Regions from separate parts of the Cobetia sp. MC34 genome, predicted to be linked through region 2. Evidence: predicted binding sites of a transcription regulator. Region 2 holds the regulator's gene; each other region holds the start of a gene.

Region 1 (5,490 bases), on a different contig from region 2:
GCAGCTCTACCTCGGCGGCAATATCGACCATGCTGGCGCCGACATAGCCCTTGAGAGCGAAGATCTTTTCGGCGGCGAGCAGGATGCGGCCGACATTATCCTTGCGAATCTGAGACTTGCGAGTGGTCATGCGATCCCCTGACGCGGTGCTGGCAGTGCGATGAGAATATCACAACCGCACTGCCAACATGTCTGAGCCGTCAGGTTTGCCCTGTCATCCGGCAAAGGAGATGGCGACTTCTCTGCAAGTGCCGTGCAATCCCGCGCCAGCGCGGACCGGCAAGGACCGCGCCCGCGACGTCACTCGAAGACCGCGCCATCGATGAAGCCATCCGCCGGCATCGGCACCTGGCCCGCCTCGCCGCTCAGCCACCAGGGCGCCGGGTGCGTGCCTTCGCTGCGCTCATCCGCCACCGGCACCACCATGCCCAGCTTGCGGGCCGCCGTGCGGTAGAGGTCCGGGCGCACACAACGTGTCAGCGTCGCCTCGAGATCCTCGTCATTGAAGCCCTGCAGATGCCCCCAGCGCTGCATCTGGGCGATGTACCAGCGCGTCTGGGAACGCCACGGGAAGTTGGCTGCGTAGCGATGGAAGATGGTCCAGCCGGGGTTGTGCTGCTGAAACTCCTCCACCGACTGCTCGACATCGACATCCTCCAGCCCGCGTGTCACCACGCTCATCGGCACCTCCGGCATGCCCTCGTCGTGCAGCCACTCGGCGGCTTTCGCCCGATTGCCGGGGCGGTCCAGCCAGGCGCAGGCATTGAGCAGCGCGCGAATCAGCGCCTGATGCGCCAGCGGATGCTGCTCCGCCCAGTCCTCGCGCACGCCCAGCACCTTTTCCTGCCCGAAGCGCCAGATATCGTGACTGCCCGCCACCACCTGCCCCATGCCCTGCGCCGCCGCCAGGCTGTTCCAGGGCTCACCGACACAGAAGCCATCCAGCGCACCGCTGGCCAGCTGCGCCGCCATCAGCGGCGGCGCCACGGCGCGCATCTCGACGTCGCGGTCCGGATTGATGCCGCCCGCCGCCAGCCAGTAGCGCAACAGATAACGATGCGAGGAGAACGGGTGCACGCTGGCCAGCTTGAGCAGTGGCTCGCCACGCTGCTTGCGCTCGCGCACATGCGCCGCCAGCGCCTTCGCGACCTGCAACGGACTGGAGAGGTCGTGGCCGTCCTCGCCGAGGGTGGCCATCAGCGCGCGCGACAGCGTGATGGAGTTGCCGCCCAGGTTGAGCGTCATGGCACTGATCACCGGCGTGGCGCGGCCATCCAGGCCCAGGGTCGAGGTCAGCGGCATCAGCGCCAGCATCTGCGCCCCCTGCAGCACACCGGTCTGCAGGTCATCACGCAACGCCGCCCACGAGGGTTGCCACTTGAGTGTCACCGCCAGCCCCTCCTCGCGGAAAAGCCCCAACTGCTCAGCGACCACGAAGGGCGCGGCATCATTGAGTGGCATCAGGCCCAGCGTCAGCTGATGGCCATTCAGGGGTACATCTGTGGGCATCACGCACACCTCTTGAACGATCGAGAGAGAAGGACAGTACGGCGACCGGCTCAGCGCCGACGCGCGGCCTTGAGCAGCTCATCGGCCAGCTCATGCAGGGCCAGGCGCCGGTTCATGGCGGTCTTGCGCAGGTATTGATAGGCGGCATCTTCACTGAGCCCGCGCGTCTCCATCACCACGGCCTTGGCGCGATCGACGCTGCGCCGCTGCACCAATGTGGTCTGGGTACGGTTGAGCTCCCCCTTGAGCGCACGGTGCGCCTCGAAGCTGGTGATGGCGACCTCGACCATGCTGCGCACCATCGCTGGCATGACGTGGTCCACCACATAGGCCGAGACACCGGCGCCGGCCGCCTCACGCACGAGGTCCGGGGCATCTTCACTGGCCAGCATGATCATCGGCTTGGGATAGCGTCGCCCCAGCTGGCCGAGATGCTCCAGGGTGTCGCGGCTGGGCAGGTCGGCGTCGATGATCACCGCATCGGGTTGATGCTGCTCGACCAGCGCGTGCAGGTCCTCGTGCTCGTCAACGCGCAGCGCCACCTCGAAGCCGGCGCTCAATAGCGCCTGCTCCAGCGCGGCGGAGCGCTCACTGCGGACATCGACGATCAGCACGGTCACGGGCATGTCAGGTTTCCTTGGGTCGGGCATGAGACTTGCCGTACACCCAAGCAGGATTCGTGCCGCAATCTGGTGCAACCCTGCGGCCAAAGGCCTTCAGAGCGGCCGAGCCGAAAGCGTCGCTGCACTGCAATGAGGCACGCGCCTTGCCGACCCTCCCAGCGCCATCTGCGTGCGCCAGACTGGTACCTCGCGCCTTGCTGACGCACCGCCAGCGCGCATCGAGCGCGCGTCCAGCCTGGGACACGGCCTGCGCGTGCCAACCCACCGCCCTCGCCAAGCCATTGATCTTCTGGGACTTGTCCCGCCCACACCCCCGCAACTGGCGCGCTACTTGCTTTGTTCCTGTCACTTGCCGCACAGACGCTCTGCTGCCGGCAACCATGGCATCACCGACTGCTGCCATCGCTATCCATGACGTGGACCAGGCTCTTCGGAGTACGAGTGCGTCGAACCAGGCCCCTCAATGACGAGGCGCCCTTGCTGTCGTTCATTCACAGCCGTTCGACCACTCGCCGAGCACACCTGACCTCGTGCCCGGCACCGACGCTGAATCAGGAGCCCACTCATGGATATCCGCAACAAGGCCAGCCGCATCCGGCTGTTCAGCTTCAACACCCCGCAAATGCGCGCCTTCCACATGTCGTGGTTCGCCTTCCACGTCTGCTTCTTCGGCTGGTTCGGCATCGCGCCGCTGATGGCCGTGGTGCGTGACGACCTCGGCCTGACCAAGACCCAGATCGGCAACACCATCATCGCCTCCGTCGCCATCACGGTGATCGTGCGTCTCGCCATCGGCGTGCTGTGTGATCGCATCGGGCCACGCAAGGCCTACACCTGGCTGCTGTGCCTCGGCTCGCTGCCGGTGATGTGCATCGGCTTCGCCGACAGCTTCGAATCCTTCTTCCTGGCCCGCCTGGCCATCGGTGCCATCGGCGCCTCCTTCGTCATCACCCAGTACCACACCTCCGTGATGTTCGGCCCCAACGTGGTCGGCACCGCCAACGCCACCACCGCGGGCTGGGGCAACCTGGGCGGCGGCACCACCCAGATGCTGATGCCGCTGGTGATGGCCGGCCTGCTGATGCTGGGCGTCGAGCAGACCCTGGGCTGGCGTCTGGCGATGGTCGTGCCGGGCATCGTGCTGTTCCTGACCGGTATCGCCTACTACTTCTTCACCCAGGATGCGCCGGACGGCAACTTCAGCGAGCTGCGTGAGCGTGGTGAGCTGCCCAAGGCCGAGAAGGAATACAGCATGCGCGCCACCTTCGGCGCGGCGGCACGCGACATCCGTGTCTGGGCCCTGTTCCTCGTCTATGGCGCCTGCTTCGGGGTCGAGCTGACCATCAACAACGTCGCCGCCATCTACTTCTTCGATCACTTCGATCTCGATCTTGCCACCGCCGGTCTCATCGCGGGCCTGTTCGGCCTGATGAACCTGTTCGCCCGCACCCTGGGCGGCGTGTTCTCCGACCTGTTCGCCCGCCAGTCCGGCCTCAAGGGCCGCGTGCGCTGGCTGTTCATCGCGCTGCTGTGTGAAGGCGTGGCGCTGGTCGGCTTCGCCCAGATGGAAACCCTCGCGGTGGCCATCGGCATCATGCTGGTCTTCAGCCTCTTCGTGCAGATGGCGGAAGGCGCGACCTTCGGTATCGTGCCCTTCGTCAATCGCAAGGCACTCGGCGCGGTCGCCGGTATCGTCGGTGCGGGCGGCAACGCAGGCGCGGTCGCCGCGGGCTTCCTGTTCCGCAGTGAGGAGCTGACCTACCAGGAAGGCCTGATGTACCTGGGCATGGGCGTGATCGTGATCTCGCTGTTCGCGCTGCTGGTGCGTTTCAGCGCCGCCACCGAAGCCGAGGAAAGCCGCGCCTACGACGCCGCCGTCGCGGACCGCAAGCAGCAGAGCGAGCAACAGCCTGCCTCGGCATAAGCGGACTTCCTTCTCCCCTAGCCTTCTTGTGTCTGGCGACAGCTCAGGTCAGCGGCGACTCATCGCAGCGCTGGCAGCCGAGCCTCAGCTATCGGTGGCGTTCTCGACGCTATCACCGGCTTCCTCGACGGCGTTGTCCATCTTCTCACCGGCCTTCTCCATCGGACCTTCGTCCTCGCAACCGGCGAGCGACAGGCCACCGAGACCGAGCATGGCAATCATCAGCGAACTACCCAGAGTCTTGAGCTTCATGATGTCTCTCCTTGAATCATCGGTCGGAATGACGCGACAGCTGCCATCACACTCAGGCTGCCACGTGGTGTTACCCATGACATGGAGCGGGAGCCTTGTCGTTTCAAGGGTCACGCAACGCCGAGTTGCCTGTTGCTGATCAAATACCAAGCTCAGAGAAGGTATCGGGAAACTGCACTTCACCGCCCAGCCCCTCCAGATAGTCCGGCAGCAGCTCGAAGGCGACGAAGGAACCCGGCACGTCGTCATGATGGCAGTAGAGCCCGTAATGACACGCCGGATGAAAGCCCAGATGGGTATAGAAATCCGCATGGCCTGCCGCCACCACGGCCCCCGCCCCGAGCAGCCGACAGCGCTTGACCGCCGAGATCACCAGTCGCTTGCCGATGCCGTGACGCTGATGCTGGGGCAGCACCGCCAGCGGCGCCAGCGCCATCAGCACGCGGTCCGGGTAGCCGGAAAGCTCCACGCGCGACACCATCACATGCCCCAGCAGGCCGCCCTCGCCTTCACTGAGATGGCGGCCGGTCTCCGGGTCGGTGACACGCTCGGCCACCAGCGAGATCTGCGCCAGATTGCCTCGACGCAATCTGTCACCCAGGCGCGCTTCACGATGGCCGGCAAAGACGGATTCATGAATGCGGTAGATGCGCTCATGATCAATGAGACGTTCTTCACGAATGCGAAGATTATCGACGGCGTTGGCAGTCATCACGAGGTACCGGATCAGCGCCCTGATGGTCAGGGACGTTACCTCAAGCTTAGCCACCGCCCGCAGCGGCTGCGAGCGTCAATCTGCTGCTCAAAAAGCACGATGCCCGCCGTGGTGGCGGGCATCGCTTGGGGTGATATCAAGGTCGCATGGCAGATGAAAACCCTGGTTCAGTCCCTCTCAGGGTTCTCGCCGATACCGGTCAGACACGTCGCGGACACTGCTCGAGCATCGCGCCGACGCTGCCCGCCTCAGCTCTTGAGACGACGCGCGCGGAAGGAGCGCCCCTTGAGCTTGCCGTTCATCAGCTGGGTGAGTGCCGACTTGGCGACATCACGCTCCACGGCGAGGAAGGTGGTCCGCGCCAGTACCTTGATCTTGCCGATCTTGCTGCCTTCCAGGCCGCCGTCACCGGTCAGAGCGCCGAGGATGTCGCCGGGACGCAGCTTGTCCTTCTTGCCGCCGTCGAT
Region 2 (5,490 bases):
AGCCGCGTCGATATCAGCCGCGCCGGCAGCGGCGAGATCTCGCTGGTCAAGGCCACCGGCAAGCGTGCCTACCTGGAACAGCAACCCGCGCCCGACGAGAAGCTGGTCAAGGGCTGGGCCGACACCATCCGCTACCATGCGCTGGAGCGCCGCGTGGAACTGGTCGGCAATGCGCGTCTCGAGAAAGGCGATGACACCTTCGAAGGCGGCTACGTGGAGTACTTCCTCGACAAGCGCCAGGTGAACGCCAACAACAGCAAGACGGCACAGCAGACCGAAGGCGGTCGCGTGCACATGACTCTGACGCCGCGCGGCGCCAATGCCAGCAAGGAAAACTGAGTCATGACTGCTGCTACTCCGCGTACGCTGAGCGCTCGCCATCTGGCCAAGGCCTACAAGGGCCGCAAGGTGGTCAAGGACATCTCGCTGGAGATCCGCCAGGGCGACATCGTCGGCCTGCTGGGCCCCAACGGCGCCGGCAAGACTACCTCGTTCTACATGATCGTCGGGCTGGTGCGCGCCGATGCCGGCAACGTCTCCATCGATGACAAGGACCTCTCCGCTGCCGCCATGCATCAGCGTGCACGTGCCGGCATCGGCTATCTGCCGCAGGAGGCGTCGATCTTCCGCAAGCTGTCGGTGGCCGACAACATCATGGCGATTCTGGAGACCCGCAAGGACCTGGATCGCAATGGCCGCAAGGCACGCCTTGAAGAGTTGCTCGAGGAATTCAGCATCACGCACATCCGCGCCAGCGCCGGCATGAGCCTGTCCGGCGGCGAGCGTCGTCGGGTCGAGATCGCCCGTGCACTGGCCACCGAGCCGGACTTCGTATTGCTCGATGAGCCCTTCGCCGGCGTCGACCCCATCTCGGTGGGCGAGATCAAGAGCATCGTGCGCCAACTGCGCGATCGTGGCATCGGCGTGCTGATCACCGACCACAATGTGCGCGAGACGCTCGATATCTGTGACACCGCCTATATCGTCGGCGATGGCCAGATCATCGCCCACGGTGACGCGGACTCCATCCTGGCCAACCAGCAGGTGCGCGACGTCTACCTGGGCCACGAGTTCACGCTCTAGGGTCAGCGGCTGCGCTGAGTCCTCGCGAGGTAAAAGCTTCGAAAGCCGCTGCGTGATTTTATCGCGTAGCGGCTTTTTCATGTCTGACATCAGACGCATGCATGACGTCCATACCACCTTGGTGGAAACATGGCATGCAAGTTGCTTGAATATTCACGACAACCACTTGTCAGTGCCCCGAGTCACGGTATAGCGTAGTAAGCACGTTCCTTTGCCGTGAATTGACTGACTCCATGAAACCCACCCTGCAACTCCGCCTCGGCACCTCGCTGACCATGACGCCGCAGCTCCAGCAAGCGATCCAGCTGCTGCAGCTGTCGACGCTCGACCTGCGTCAGGAGATTCAGCAAGCCCTCGAGTCCAACCCCATGTTGGAGCTCGACGAGGACTACGAGTCGCTGGATGTCGTCGAGACACAGGATTCGAGCGAGATCTCCACTGCCGACTCCTCGAGCGAGATTCCCGAGGAATACCCCCTCGACAGTGACTGGTCGGACCTCTACCAGGACCACGCCGGTAGCCTGACCAGCTCCGGCAGTGGCAGCGGGAGCGAAGAAGGGCCGGACTTCGATCGCAATACCAGCGTCGAGAGCCTGCAGGACCACCTGCGCTGGCAGCTGGCGATGACCGACCTCGATGGCCGTGAACGCCAGATGGCGGAGAGCCTGATCGATGCCGTCGACGGTGCCGGTTATCTGAGTCTGTCACTCGATGAGCTGGTCGATGGCCTGCGCGGCCAGGGCCTGCCCGGCCTCAAGGCCTCCGAACTCGAGCAGGTATTGCTGCGTCTGCAGCAGTTCGACCCGACCGGCGTCTTCGCCCGTGATCTGCGCGAATGCCTGCTGCTGCAACTGGCACTGCTGCCGGATGACCTGCCGCTGCTGGCGCAGGCGCGCCGCCTGGTACGTCAATTCCTCGAGGCACTGGGCAACGATGACCGCAAGCTGCTCAAGCGCCGCCTGAGCCTTGACGATGACGAGCTGGATCACGTCATCCGCCTGGTACGCGCGCTCGATCCGCGTCCGGCATCCGCCTGGGGCGAGCCCGCCAGCGATTACGTGATCCCTGATCTGCTGGTGCGCCATACCCGCCATGGCTGGCAGGTCGAGCTCAACCCGGAAGCGCTGCCCAAGCTGCGCATCCAGCCGGAATACGCCGCGCTGATCAAGCGTGCCGACAAGTCCGCCGACAACACCTTCCTCAAGGACAACCTGCAGGAAGCGCGCTGGCTGATGAAGAGCCTGTCATCACGCAATGACACCCTGCTCAAGGTCGGCCGCGAGATCATGGCGCGCCAGATCGACTTCCTCGAGCAAGGCGAGGAAGGCATGAAGCCGCTGATTCTGGCCAACATCGCCGAAGTGGTCGAGATGCACGAATCGACCATCTCGCGGGTCACGACCCAGAAGTACATCCACACCCCGCGCGGCGTCTTCGAGCTCAAGTTCTTCTTCTCGAGCCAGGTCGGTGGCAGCGGCAGTGGCGACGCCCACTCAAGCACCGCCATTCGTGCCCGCATCCGCAAGCTGATCGCGGAAGAGCCGGCCCGCAAGCCTCTCTCCGACTCGCGGCTGGTCGATCTGCTCGCCAGCGATGGCATCGAGGTCGCACGCCGTACCGTGGCCAAGTATCGCGAGGCGATGGGCATCCCCTCCTCCAGCGAGCGCAAGCGTCTGGCCTGAGGCGTCACCTGCGGCTGCCATGCCCTGCTTTCACCTCCACAATGGCAGCCGCCGCCAACCTCAAGCGCTGGATTTTCCGCTCATCAGCCTCTGACTTCGCGGGCAGCGGTACGCCTGTCGCGCGCTCGGTCATGCCGTCAACCGCTCATCAATTGCCCGTCATGGGCCATGACGGCGCGCAGGATGACGGTAAAAAACCGCCGTTCCGGCAGCGTCATTCACCGTCAATCGCATGTTTTTAAAGTCACTTTTGCGCGTATTGCACCTGGATGACACCCGGAGAACCTCCCGGAACGCCGCTTGCTCCACGCAATCGAAGCGCCTGAAAGGCGACGTACATGCAGGCATTGGCGACGAAAACCCGCCTTCTTGCGCGTCTTTCACGCACCACCCACCAGACGTGCCCTTGAAGTCCACTCCGTTACCCCTCAATGAGTTGAAGACAAGCACTGAGCCACGATGCAGCGCAGCGTTGATCTTTGCGCAAAGCTTGGGCATTGTCGGTACAGACGCTCACGACATCTGACGCCACTGGCAAGGGTGCGAAAACATCGCCAGACGGTGGCCGTCAAGCCTGTTGCAGAGCGTCCGATCAGGGTTTGCTCGTAGTCAAAAAGGGTTACAATTGAATGGCAACCCGCTGGATAAAGGAGCGTGTCCATGCAAGTGAATATCACCGGGCATCATGTGGAACTTACCGATCCTCTCCGCGATTACGTCAACGAGAAGCTCGCTCGCCTCGAACGGCATTACGACAACATCACCAATGTTCAGGTGACACTGTCGATCGAGAAGGAGCGCCAGCAGGCTGCCTGCACCTTGCACGCGGCAGGCGCTGACCTCCACGCCCTGGCAGAAGACCCCAACATGTACGCTGCCATCGACGCGCTCGCCGACAAGCTGGATCGCCAGCTGGTCAAACACAAGGAAAAGTCCCAGGCTCGCTCTCAGGGCACCGGGACCCGTTGACCTTCAGCCATGACACTTGATCAGATCCTTCCCCCCGAGCGCACGCTTTACGGTGTCCCCGGGGGGAGCAAGAAGCGGGTGCTTGAATTCTTCAGCACCTTCATCGCACAGAACATTCCCAGCCTGGATAGCCAGGAAGTCTTCTCGCGCCTGATCGGGCGCGAGAGACTGGGGTCGACCGGCATTGGCCACGGTGTGGCCGTGCCCCATGCACGCAGCCCGCATTGCAAGACGCCAATCGCTGCGTTTCTGAAGCTCGGTGAACCCATCGACTTCGATGCCATCGACGGAGAACCCATCGATCTGCTGTTCGTGCTGCTGGTGCCTGAGGAAGCGGATGAAACTCATCTGACGCTGCTCGGGCAGGTCGCGGAATTGCTCAATTCCCCGACCAATCGCTCGGCCCTGCGCCAGGCAGACAGCCAGCGTGCACTCTTTGAGGCATTGACCCAAGCCATCGCCGAATTACCGGCGCGCTGAATGACAGGCCCGGACATCGTCCGGGCTTTCGTCTTGCTGGCCTCCCATCGGCCGACGTACAGCGCACTGATAGCGGGCAGCCTTCTGCCCCACCCCTGCATTCTTTCGACGTTGACCTCGCCCTTGGAGAGCACTTCATGAAGATCGTGATCATCAGCGGCCGCTCCGGCTCCGGGAAATCCATCGCTCTCCAGGCGCTAGAAGACATTGGCTACTATGCCATCGACAATCTGCCCGGCATGCTGCTGGCGCCACTGGTCGATCAGCTCGAAAAGGACAGCCCGGCGCGCCGGCGCATCGCGGTCTCCATCGATGCCCGCAACCTGCCGGAAGCCTTGACCCGCTTCCCCGAATTGCTCGACAACGTCCGCCAGAGCGGCATGGACGTGCAGGTCGTCTACCTGACCACCGATTCGCGGGTGCTGCTGGAACGCTACTCGGCGACCCGTCGTCGTCACCCTCTGACGCGCGACAACGACCACACCCTGGCCGAGGCCATCGAGATCGAGCAGAAGACGCTCGCTCCCATCCGCCAGAAGGCCGATCTGGTCATCGACTCGACCAACCTGAGCGTGCACGACCTGCGCTCGCGGATCACCGAGCAGGTCGCCCAGCACAGCTCCCGCCACCTGACGCTGACCTTTGAATCTTTCGGCTTCAAGCATGGCGTGCCGACCGATGCCGACATGGTGTTCGATGCCCGCTGCCTGCCCAACCCGTACTGGGACATCAATCTGCGCGGCGATACCGGTCGCGATGACAGCGTGGCCGAATTCCTGCAGCGCTACCCCACCGTCCAGGCGATGCATGACGATATCGCTGGCTGGCTGGAACGCTGGCTGCCCGCCTATCAGGACAGCAACCGCAGCTACCTGACGGTATCCGTGGGCTGCACCGGCGGCCAGCATCGCAGCGTCTACCTGTGCGAGCAGCTGGCGAGCTACTTTGCCGAGCGCCTACCTGAGGTGCGCCTGCGTCACCGCGAGCTGGGCATCCATACCGCGCTGAGCAACGCGGGTGAGACAGGTGATCAGCAAGAGCATCAGCAGGAGCATCAGCAGGAGCATCGCGATGGCCTCTCGTGAGCTGACGCTGACCAACCGCCGCGGGCTGCACGCCCGCGCTGCCACCAAGCTGGTCAATTGCTGTGCGCCCTATTGCGCGACGGTGATGGTCAGCCATGGCGAGCGACGCGCCAATGCAGCCAATGTGATGGCATTGCTGATGCTGGCCGCCCCCTGCGGCACCACGTTGCTGATCGATGTCGAGGGCGAAC
Region 3 (5,490 bases), on a different contig from region 2:
TATCACGCCCATAGCGAAGCCACTCACATGAGCACACCGACAGACAAGGACGCCGCCGTCCGGATCGCCTCCGGCCGCAAACCCTTCGTTGAGCCCCTGAAGCTTGGCGAACGCGTGAAGCAGATCCGCCTCTCCCATCATTGGACGCTGGAAGATGTCAGCCAGCGCACGGGGCTGGCACGCTCGACATTGTCCAAGATCGAGAACGAGCAGATCTCGCCGACCTTTACGGCGGTCCAGAAGCTGATTCATGGTCTGAACATCGACCTGCCACAGCTGCTGAGCCCGCCCAAGCGCCAGAGTGGCACTCTCGGGCGTCGCGACCTGACGCGCGTCGGTGATGGCAAGTCACACCCGACACCGACCTACGAGCACGAGCTGCTGTCCTGGCAGCTGGCGCAGAAACGCATGATTCCCTTCAAGACTCGCGTGCGCGCGCGCAGCTTCGATGACTTCCCCGACTGGGTGCGTCACGACGGCGAGGAGTTCCTGATGGTCTTGGCGGGCAGCATTCTGCTCTATTCGGAATTCTATGAACCCTTGCCGCTGGGCGATGGCGACAGCATCTATTTCGACTCCGACATGGGTCATGCCCTGGTTTCTACCAGCGAAGAAGATGCCATCGTGCTGTCGGTGTGCACTCGCAATGATTCGGATCCGAGCTGAGCTGATTTGAAGTGAGCTGGGCTGTGTTGAAGTGAGCTGGGCTGTGTTGAAGTGAAATAAACCAAGTAACGCGCTGGCAAGAAGCTAAACCGGAAAGATAGCCTTAACGCGAGCGCCACCTGGCCGGTCCATTCGAAACAATGACTTGCTTTACCATGCTCGCCGTCAGCCCGAAATAAAAAAATCGCCCACTAGCCATGCGCTAATGGGCGATTTTTTTTGGATGTCGCACTTATGGCTTCTGCCGAGTCCTGACCACCAGCACTCGCTGGGCGTTCAGTTTATCGAGCGTCTCATTACAGAGCGCCTCAATCGTGCTGTGCGGCATCGCCGCGCCAGATCAACTGACCGCATTCGCGCAGATCATAGCCGCCGAGGGATTGCGCCAGCTGGATACCATTCGGCGTCGCCAGATAGTCCAGTAACCCCTGGAATAGATCGCGGAAATAGACATTGCGCGGCACCACCAGATCGAAGGCCTCTTCACAGACCGGAACGAAGCCGAGGCCGAACTCATTGGCGGCCGACAGCGTACCGGGGCCGACGTCCACCTCGCCCCGCGCCACCATCGAGGCCACTTCACGCTCGGAATAGGCGATCGCCAGAGTATTGAGCTGCTCGGCACGCATCTGATGGCCAGACAGCCACTCCTGCAGGAAGCGCTGCGAACCCGCCCCCTCCTGTCGCACCGCCCAACGCCGCTGCGAACCGAACAGGCCGCTTGGGTCGATGGACAGATGGCGATCATCATTGCGGATGATCAGCCCCTGGGTACGGCGCGCAAGCCGCACCATCACCCATTGGCGATAGCCATCGTGACCACGAATCAGCGCCGGGTGACGCAGCGCCGCCTCCTCCGCGCGCCCCCAGTGAATGGCGCAGACGTCAGCACGCCCCTGGCTGAGCAGATCAAGCCCCAGACGCGTGCCGGTGACGCTCATGCCATAGAAGGAGCTACCGGCATGCTGCTGATTGAGGCGCATGGAGAGCGCAGCCAGCAGCGGGTCATCACTGCCGGTGATCATTAGGCGATCCGCCAGCACACCATGATGGCTGGACTCGAGAATCCATTGCTCCACCAGGCGCCGCGGAAACAACCACTTGCCGGTCACCTTGGTCGCCGGCATGGTCCCGTCACTGGCCAGCTGATAGATCTTCTTCTCGTTGAGGTGCAGCAGGCGCGCGACTTCCTGCACCGTCAGAAAGGGGTTGTCGTGGGGGACGGGAGCCTGCCGGCCGGTGGCCGCATTCAGGGGCTCGCCTGAAGACTCAGCGACAGAGCCACCTGAAGGCGCGCCGAGTTCAGAGGAAAATCCCTGTGAGGGTATGACGCCCAGCGGCGAAGAAAGACGACTCATCACTGCGCCCCCTTGTCATATCCGGCTGCGCCGTCTGCTGAAGATGGCTTGCCTGACGCATCATGGCGCGATGACTTGAGAGCGTCGCCGGCACGCAGCGGCGGGATGGCGTCCAGCACCAGCCGCCCGGCAGGGTCCACCGCCTGGAAGTGGCGCCCCTTGGCGCGCGCGATCAACAACACGCCAAAGCGTTCCGCCAGCTCCACCCCCTTCTGCGTGACGCCGGAGCGTGAGACCAGCACCGAGATCCCCGCCTGAGCCACCTTCAGTACCATCTCGGAGGTCAGGCGGCCGGTGGTGTAGAAGATATTGGCCCCTTGATAATCACTGTCATCATCACTCAAGGGCGCCAACCAGCTCAGCCCCGCCAGCGTATCGACGGCGTTGTGGCGGCCGACATCCTCGATGAACGCCAATACCTCATCATCTCGACACAGGGCGCAACCGTGAACCGCACCAGCCTTGCGGTAGGTCGCGTTGTGCGCCGCCAGCGCCTCCAGCAGGCGATACAACAGGGCCTGACTGAAGGGGCCTGCGTCCAGCGCGGCCAGTGATTGGCGCTCCAGCAGATTGCCGAATACCGTGCCCTGCCCACAGCCGGTGGTCACGGTGCGCTTGCCGAGGCGCTGCTCGATATCCTCAGGCAGATGACGCGTCACCACCGAGGCGCTCTCGACTTCCCAGTCCACCTGCAGCGCTTCGAGGTCCTCAAGCTCACCCAGCAGTCCCTGATTGCGCAGATAACCGGCCACCAGCGCCTCAGGTTCGGCACCCAGGGTCATCAAGGTGACGATCTCGCGCCGATTGAGATAGATGGTCAGCGAGCGCTCGGCGGCAATGGACTGCCGATGGCGCTCACCGCGCTCATCCATGACTTCGATGTCCAGCGTAGTGGGTAGTGTGGCGCGACTGATCGCTGGCCGTGCAGAGGGCATCATGAACTCGGGTCTCCCTGATCGAGCCGGTTGGAATGGCAATTCTTGCGCTGAATCGCCGTAGAGTACCAGTCTGATGGCAGAGCTGTCCCCGCACTGACTCACGGTGACCCTGATATCGCATGCGCCGGCATGTATCTTGCACACTAGCACCATCGCAGCATTCTTTTCAGACCCGCTTGCGGGTACAGCAGTGAACAAGGAAGCCATGTCTGAATCCATCCCTCCCCGCAGTGACGACACCCGCTGGTTGAGCGTCACCCTGGCACCCACCACGCAGAAGCTGGGGCGTTTCAGCATCGACACCTGGCGGATTGCCGACCTCTCGCCCTCTGCAACGCCAGAGACGGAATCGCACGTAGCAGAGCCTGCCACCGCTGATGAAGTAGCGCATCGCCGCATCCTGCCGCTGCAGCTTCACCTCACCGAGCGCACCGATTACCGCTACAACCTGCGCTGTGAGCAGCCGCGTCTGTTCGTCCAATGCGACGAGCGCGAAGCCGACGGCATGCAGCCCCGCGTGGTGACGGCCTGTCAGGAGGTAGCATCGCATTGGATGGATGGCGACCAGCTGGTGCTGGACGTGCCGATGCCCCCTGCCTTGATGGTGTGGCTGGAAGCCTACCTCGCGCGTCACGGCGAACGACTCGACGAGGGCAAGAAGAAGAAACGCAAGGGCGCCGGGCGCGCCAGTCAGGCAGAGCAGCTCGCCGCGACGCCCAACAAGACGCATCAGCCCGGTGATGGTACGGAAAGCACGTCATGAGCCAGCACGACGATAACGCAAGCCCTGCCAATGAAGGCCTGTTCTCGCGCTGGTCACGCCGCAAGCAAGGCGACAGCCGCCGTGAAGACCAACTGGCACAGCCGGACAGCGCCGAGGTGACCAAGGGCGACAGCCTCCCGCCGTCACAGGTGGGAGTCGCCTCTGACCACAGCGCTGACGCCCCTGCAGCGAGTGGCTCGCAGCACGAAGCCCTGGGCGGCGACAGCCCCTCCTCGGCAGCAGAGCAGTCAGCCGAACAGCCAGCAGAACAGGCATCAACCGAGAGCGATCAGCAGGCAGCAGACGCTGACAACGCTGAAGCGCCAGTCATCGAGCTGCCAGACCCCGACACCCTGACTCCAGACGCCGACATCAGCGCCTTCATGCAGAGCGGCGTGGACCCGACGCTACGCCAGCGTGCGCTGCGACGTATCTTCATGGGTGGCGAGCACTCGGTGCGCGATGGGCTGGATGACTACGACCAGGACTTCTCCCAGATGCGCCCGCTCGCCGAAGGTGTCGCCGACACGCTGCGCAGCTGGACCCGCAAGGTCGAAGAAGGCCTGGAAAAGCTTGATGAGGCAAGCGAGACACCCACGGCGGATACGGCGCAGGAGACAGACGACCAGATCGCTGAGCAGGCGCCTGACGGTGAGGTGCCAGTGGGCGAGTCACACGCGACGCCCAGCGACGAGATAGTCGAGTCGCCTGACCCGCAAGCAATACCAGCAGAAGACTCGCGCGAGCCAGCTCCCGCGTCAGATGATGACAGCGGGATCCGCCACAAGCCGTGACCCGGGGCTGGCCCCATAAACGCCTCCAGCGCCAGGGCTGAGCGCGTCAGGGCTCAGGACACCAGGGCGTCAGGATGACGCGCCGCACAATCAAAATGCGTCATTATGACCCACGAGAAAGCCGGATACGCCTGACCGAGGTCATCCTGATGCCTCATGGGTCACCCTGACGCGCCTCATCAAGGCGCACTGACTGCAACGCACATGCAAGATTCAGCATGACATGCCAACCCTTGAAGATGATGACTGACGTCAACCGCCTGCGCTGATGAGTGCCTGCGCGACCTGACCGCGCCCCTCTTCTCGCCGGGCGTGAAAACAGCAATGTCATCAACAGCATGCAAAGATGGTTGGCCTGTCATGAATCCCCCACTGAACGACTGTCGATCGCCGACCCGGCCCTAACCGCGAAAGACCGCGAAAGACCGCGAGAATCAGCGACGACCGGGACCTGCATCATCCGCCTGCCACCTGACGGCAGCTTGCATGCAAGGTCCGCCACGACCGAATAAGGATGAGGATGCTCAGCTCAAGCCTCGAGAGCGCTCAGCGCGCCCTCAATCAACAAGCACGCCAACGCGCCCTGTCATCCGCCATGGGTGGCTCGCCTGCCTCCAGTCTGCCGCTGTTGGCGACGGATGCCGGTAGCGCCCCCATCCGCTATCACAGTCAGGGACGCACCGTGATCATCGGCAGCGAAGCACGAGTGCGAGCACTGGCGAGTCTGCTGACCCGCCTGCCGGCTACCGCTCAGCTGCCGGTGGCACTCTTGATCAGTGAGCAGGACAACAGTGCGCTGGTGACGATGGATGAACAGCATCACGCCGCCAGTGAGTCGCTGCCTGCGCACAGTGCTCCGCGTGACATGCTCGCGCTGAGCGGTCACCTCGGCCAGTTCAGCCTTGCCAGTGATGGCGTCAATCTGGCCGCCGCGCTGGTGCCGGCAGGTGCCGGCAGCGCGACCCATTTCG

Evidence for each region. The regulator sigma-54, encoded in region 2, starts transcription at its own class of promoters, with help from an activator protein. The targets are predictions, from matches to a motif close to TGGCACNNNNNTTGCTNT.
Region 1: IZU87_RS01410 (NarK family nitrate/nitrite MFS transporter) is a predicted target of sigma-54. The motif match lies at 2,453-2,470, and genes of this name have one in related genera.
Region 3: IZU87_RS04615 (DUF3305 domain-containing protein) is a predicted target of sigma-54. The motif match lies at 3,088-3,105, and genes of this name have one in related genera.

The regions. Positions count from the first base shown of each region.
Region 1 covers NZ_JADPPY010000002.1:5,762-11,251, reverse strand. The annotation lists gene IZU87_RS01425 (TetR/AcrR family transcriptional regulator) at 1-130, opposite strand, end outside; gene IZU87_RS01420 (CmpA/NrtA family ABC transporter substrate-binding protein) at 301-1,509, opposite strand; gene IZU87_RS01415 (ANTAR domain-containing response regulator) at 1,560-2,135, opposite strand; gene IZU87_RS01410 (NarK family nitrate/nitrite MFS transporter) at 2,698-4,056, shown strand; gene IZU87_RS01405 (hypothetical protein) at 4,141-4,308, opposite strand; gene IZU87_RS01400 (GNAT family N-acetyltransferase) at 4,448-5,020, opposite strand; gene dbpA (ATP-dependent RNA helicase DbpA) at 5,272-5,490, opposite strand, start outside.
Region 2 covers NZ_JADPPY010000001.1:258,943-264,432, forward strand. The annotation lists gene lptA (lipopolysaccharide transport periplasmic protein LptA) at 1-339, shown strand, start outside; gene lptB (LPS export ABC transporter ATP-binding protein) at 343-1,083, shown strand; gene IZU87_RS01155 (RNA polymerase factor sigma-54) at 1,317-2,765, shown strand; gene hpf (ribosome hibernation-promoting factor, HPF/YfiA family) at 3,426-3,734, shown strand; gene IZU87_RS01165 (PTS sugar transporter subunit IIA) at 3,744-4,214, shown strand; gene rapZ (RNase adapter RapZ) at 4,352-5,299, shown strand; gene IZU87_RS01175 (HPr family phosphocarrier protein) at 5,286-5,490, shown strand, end outside.
Region 3 covers NZ_JADPPY010000005.1:125,357-130,846, forward strand. The annotation lists gene IZU87_RS04600 (helix-turn-helix domain-containing protein) at 28-666, shown strand; gene IZU87_RS04605 (substrate-binding domain-containing protein) at 975-2,024, opposite strand; gene IZU87_RS04610 (formate dehydrogenase accessory sulfurtransferase FdhD) at 2,024-2,959, opposite strand; gene IZU87_RS04615 (DUF3305 domain-containing protein) at 3,168-3,725, shown strand; gene IZU87_RS04620 (DUF3306 domain-containing protein) at 3,722-4,519, shown strand; gene IZU87_RS04625 (4Fe-4S dicluster domain-containing protein) at 5,040-5,490, shown strand, end outside.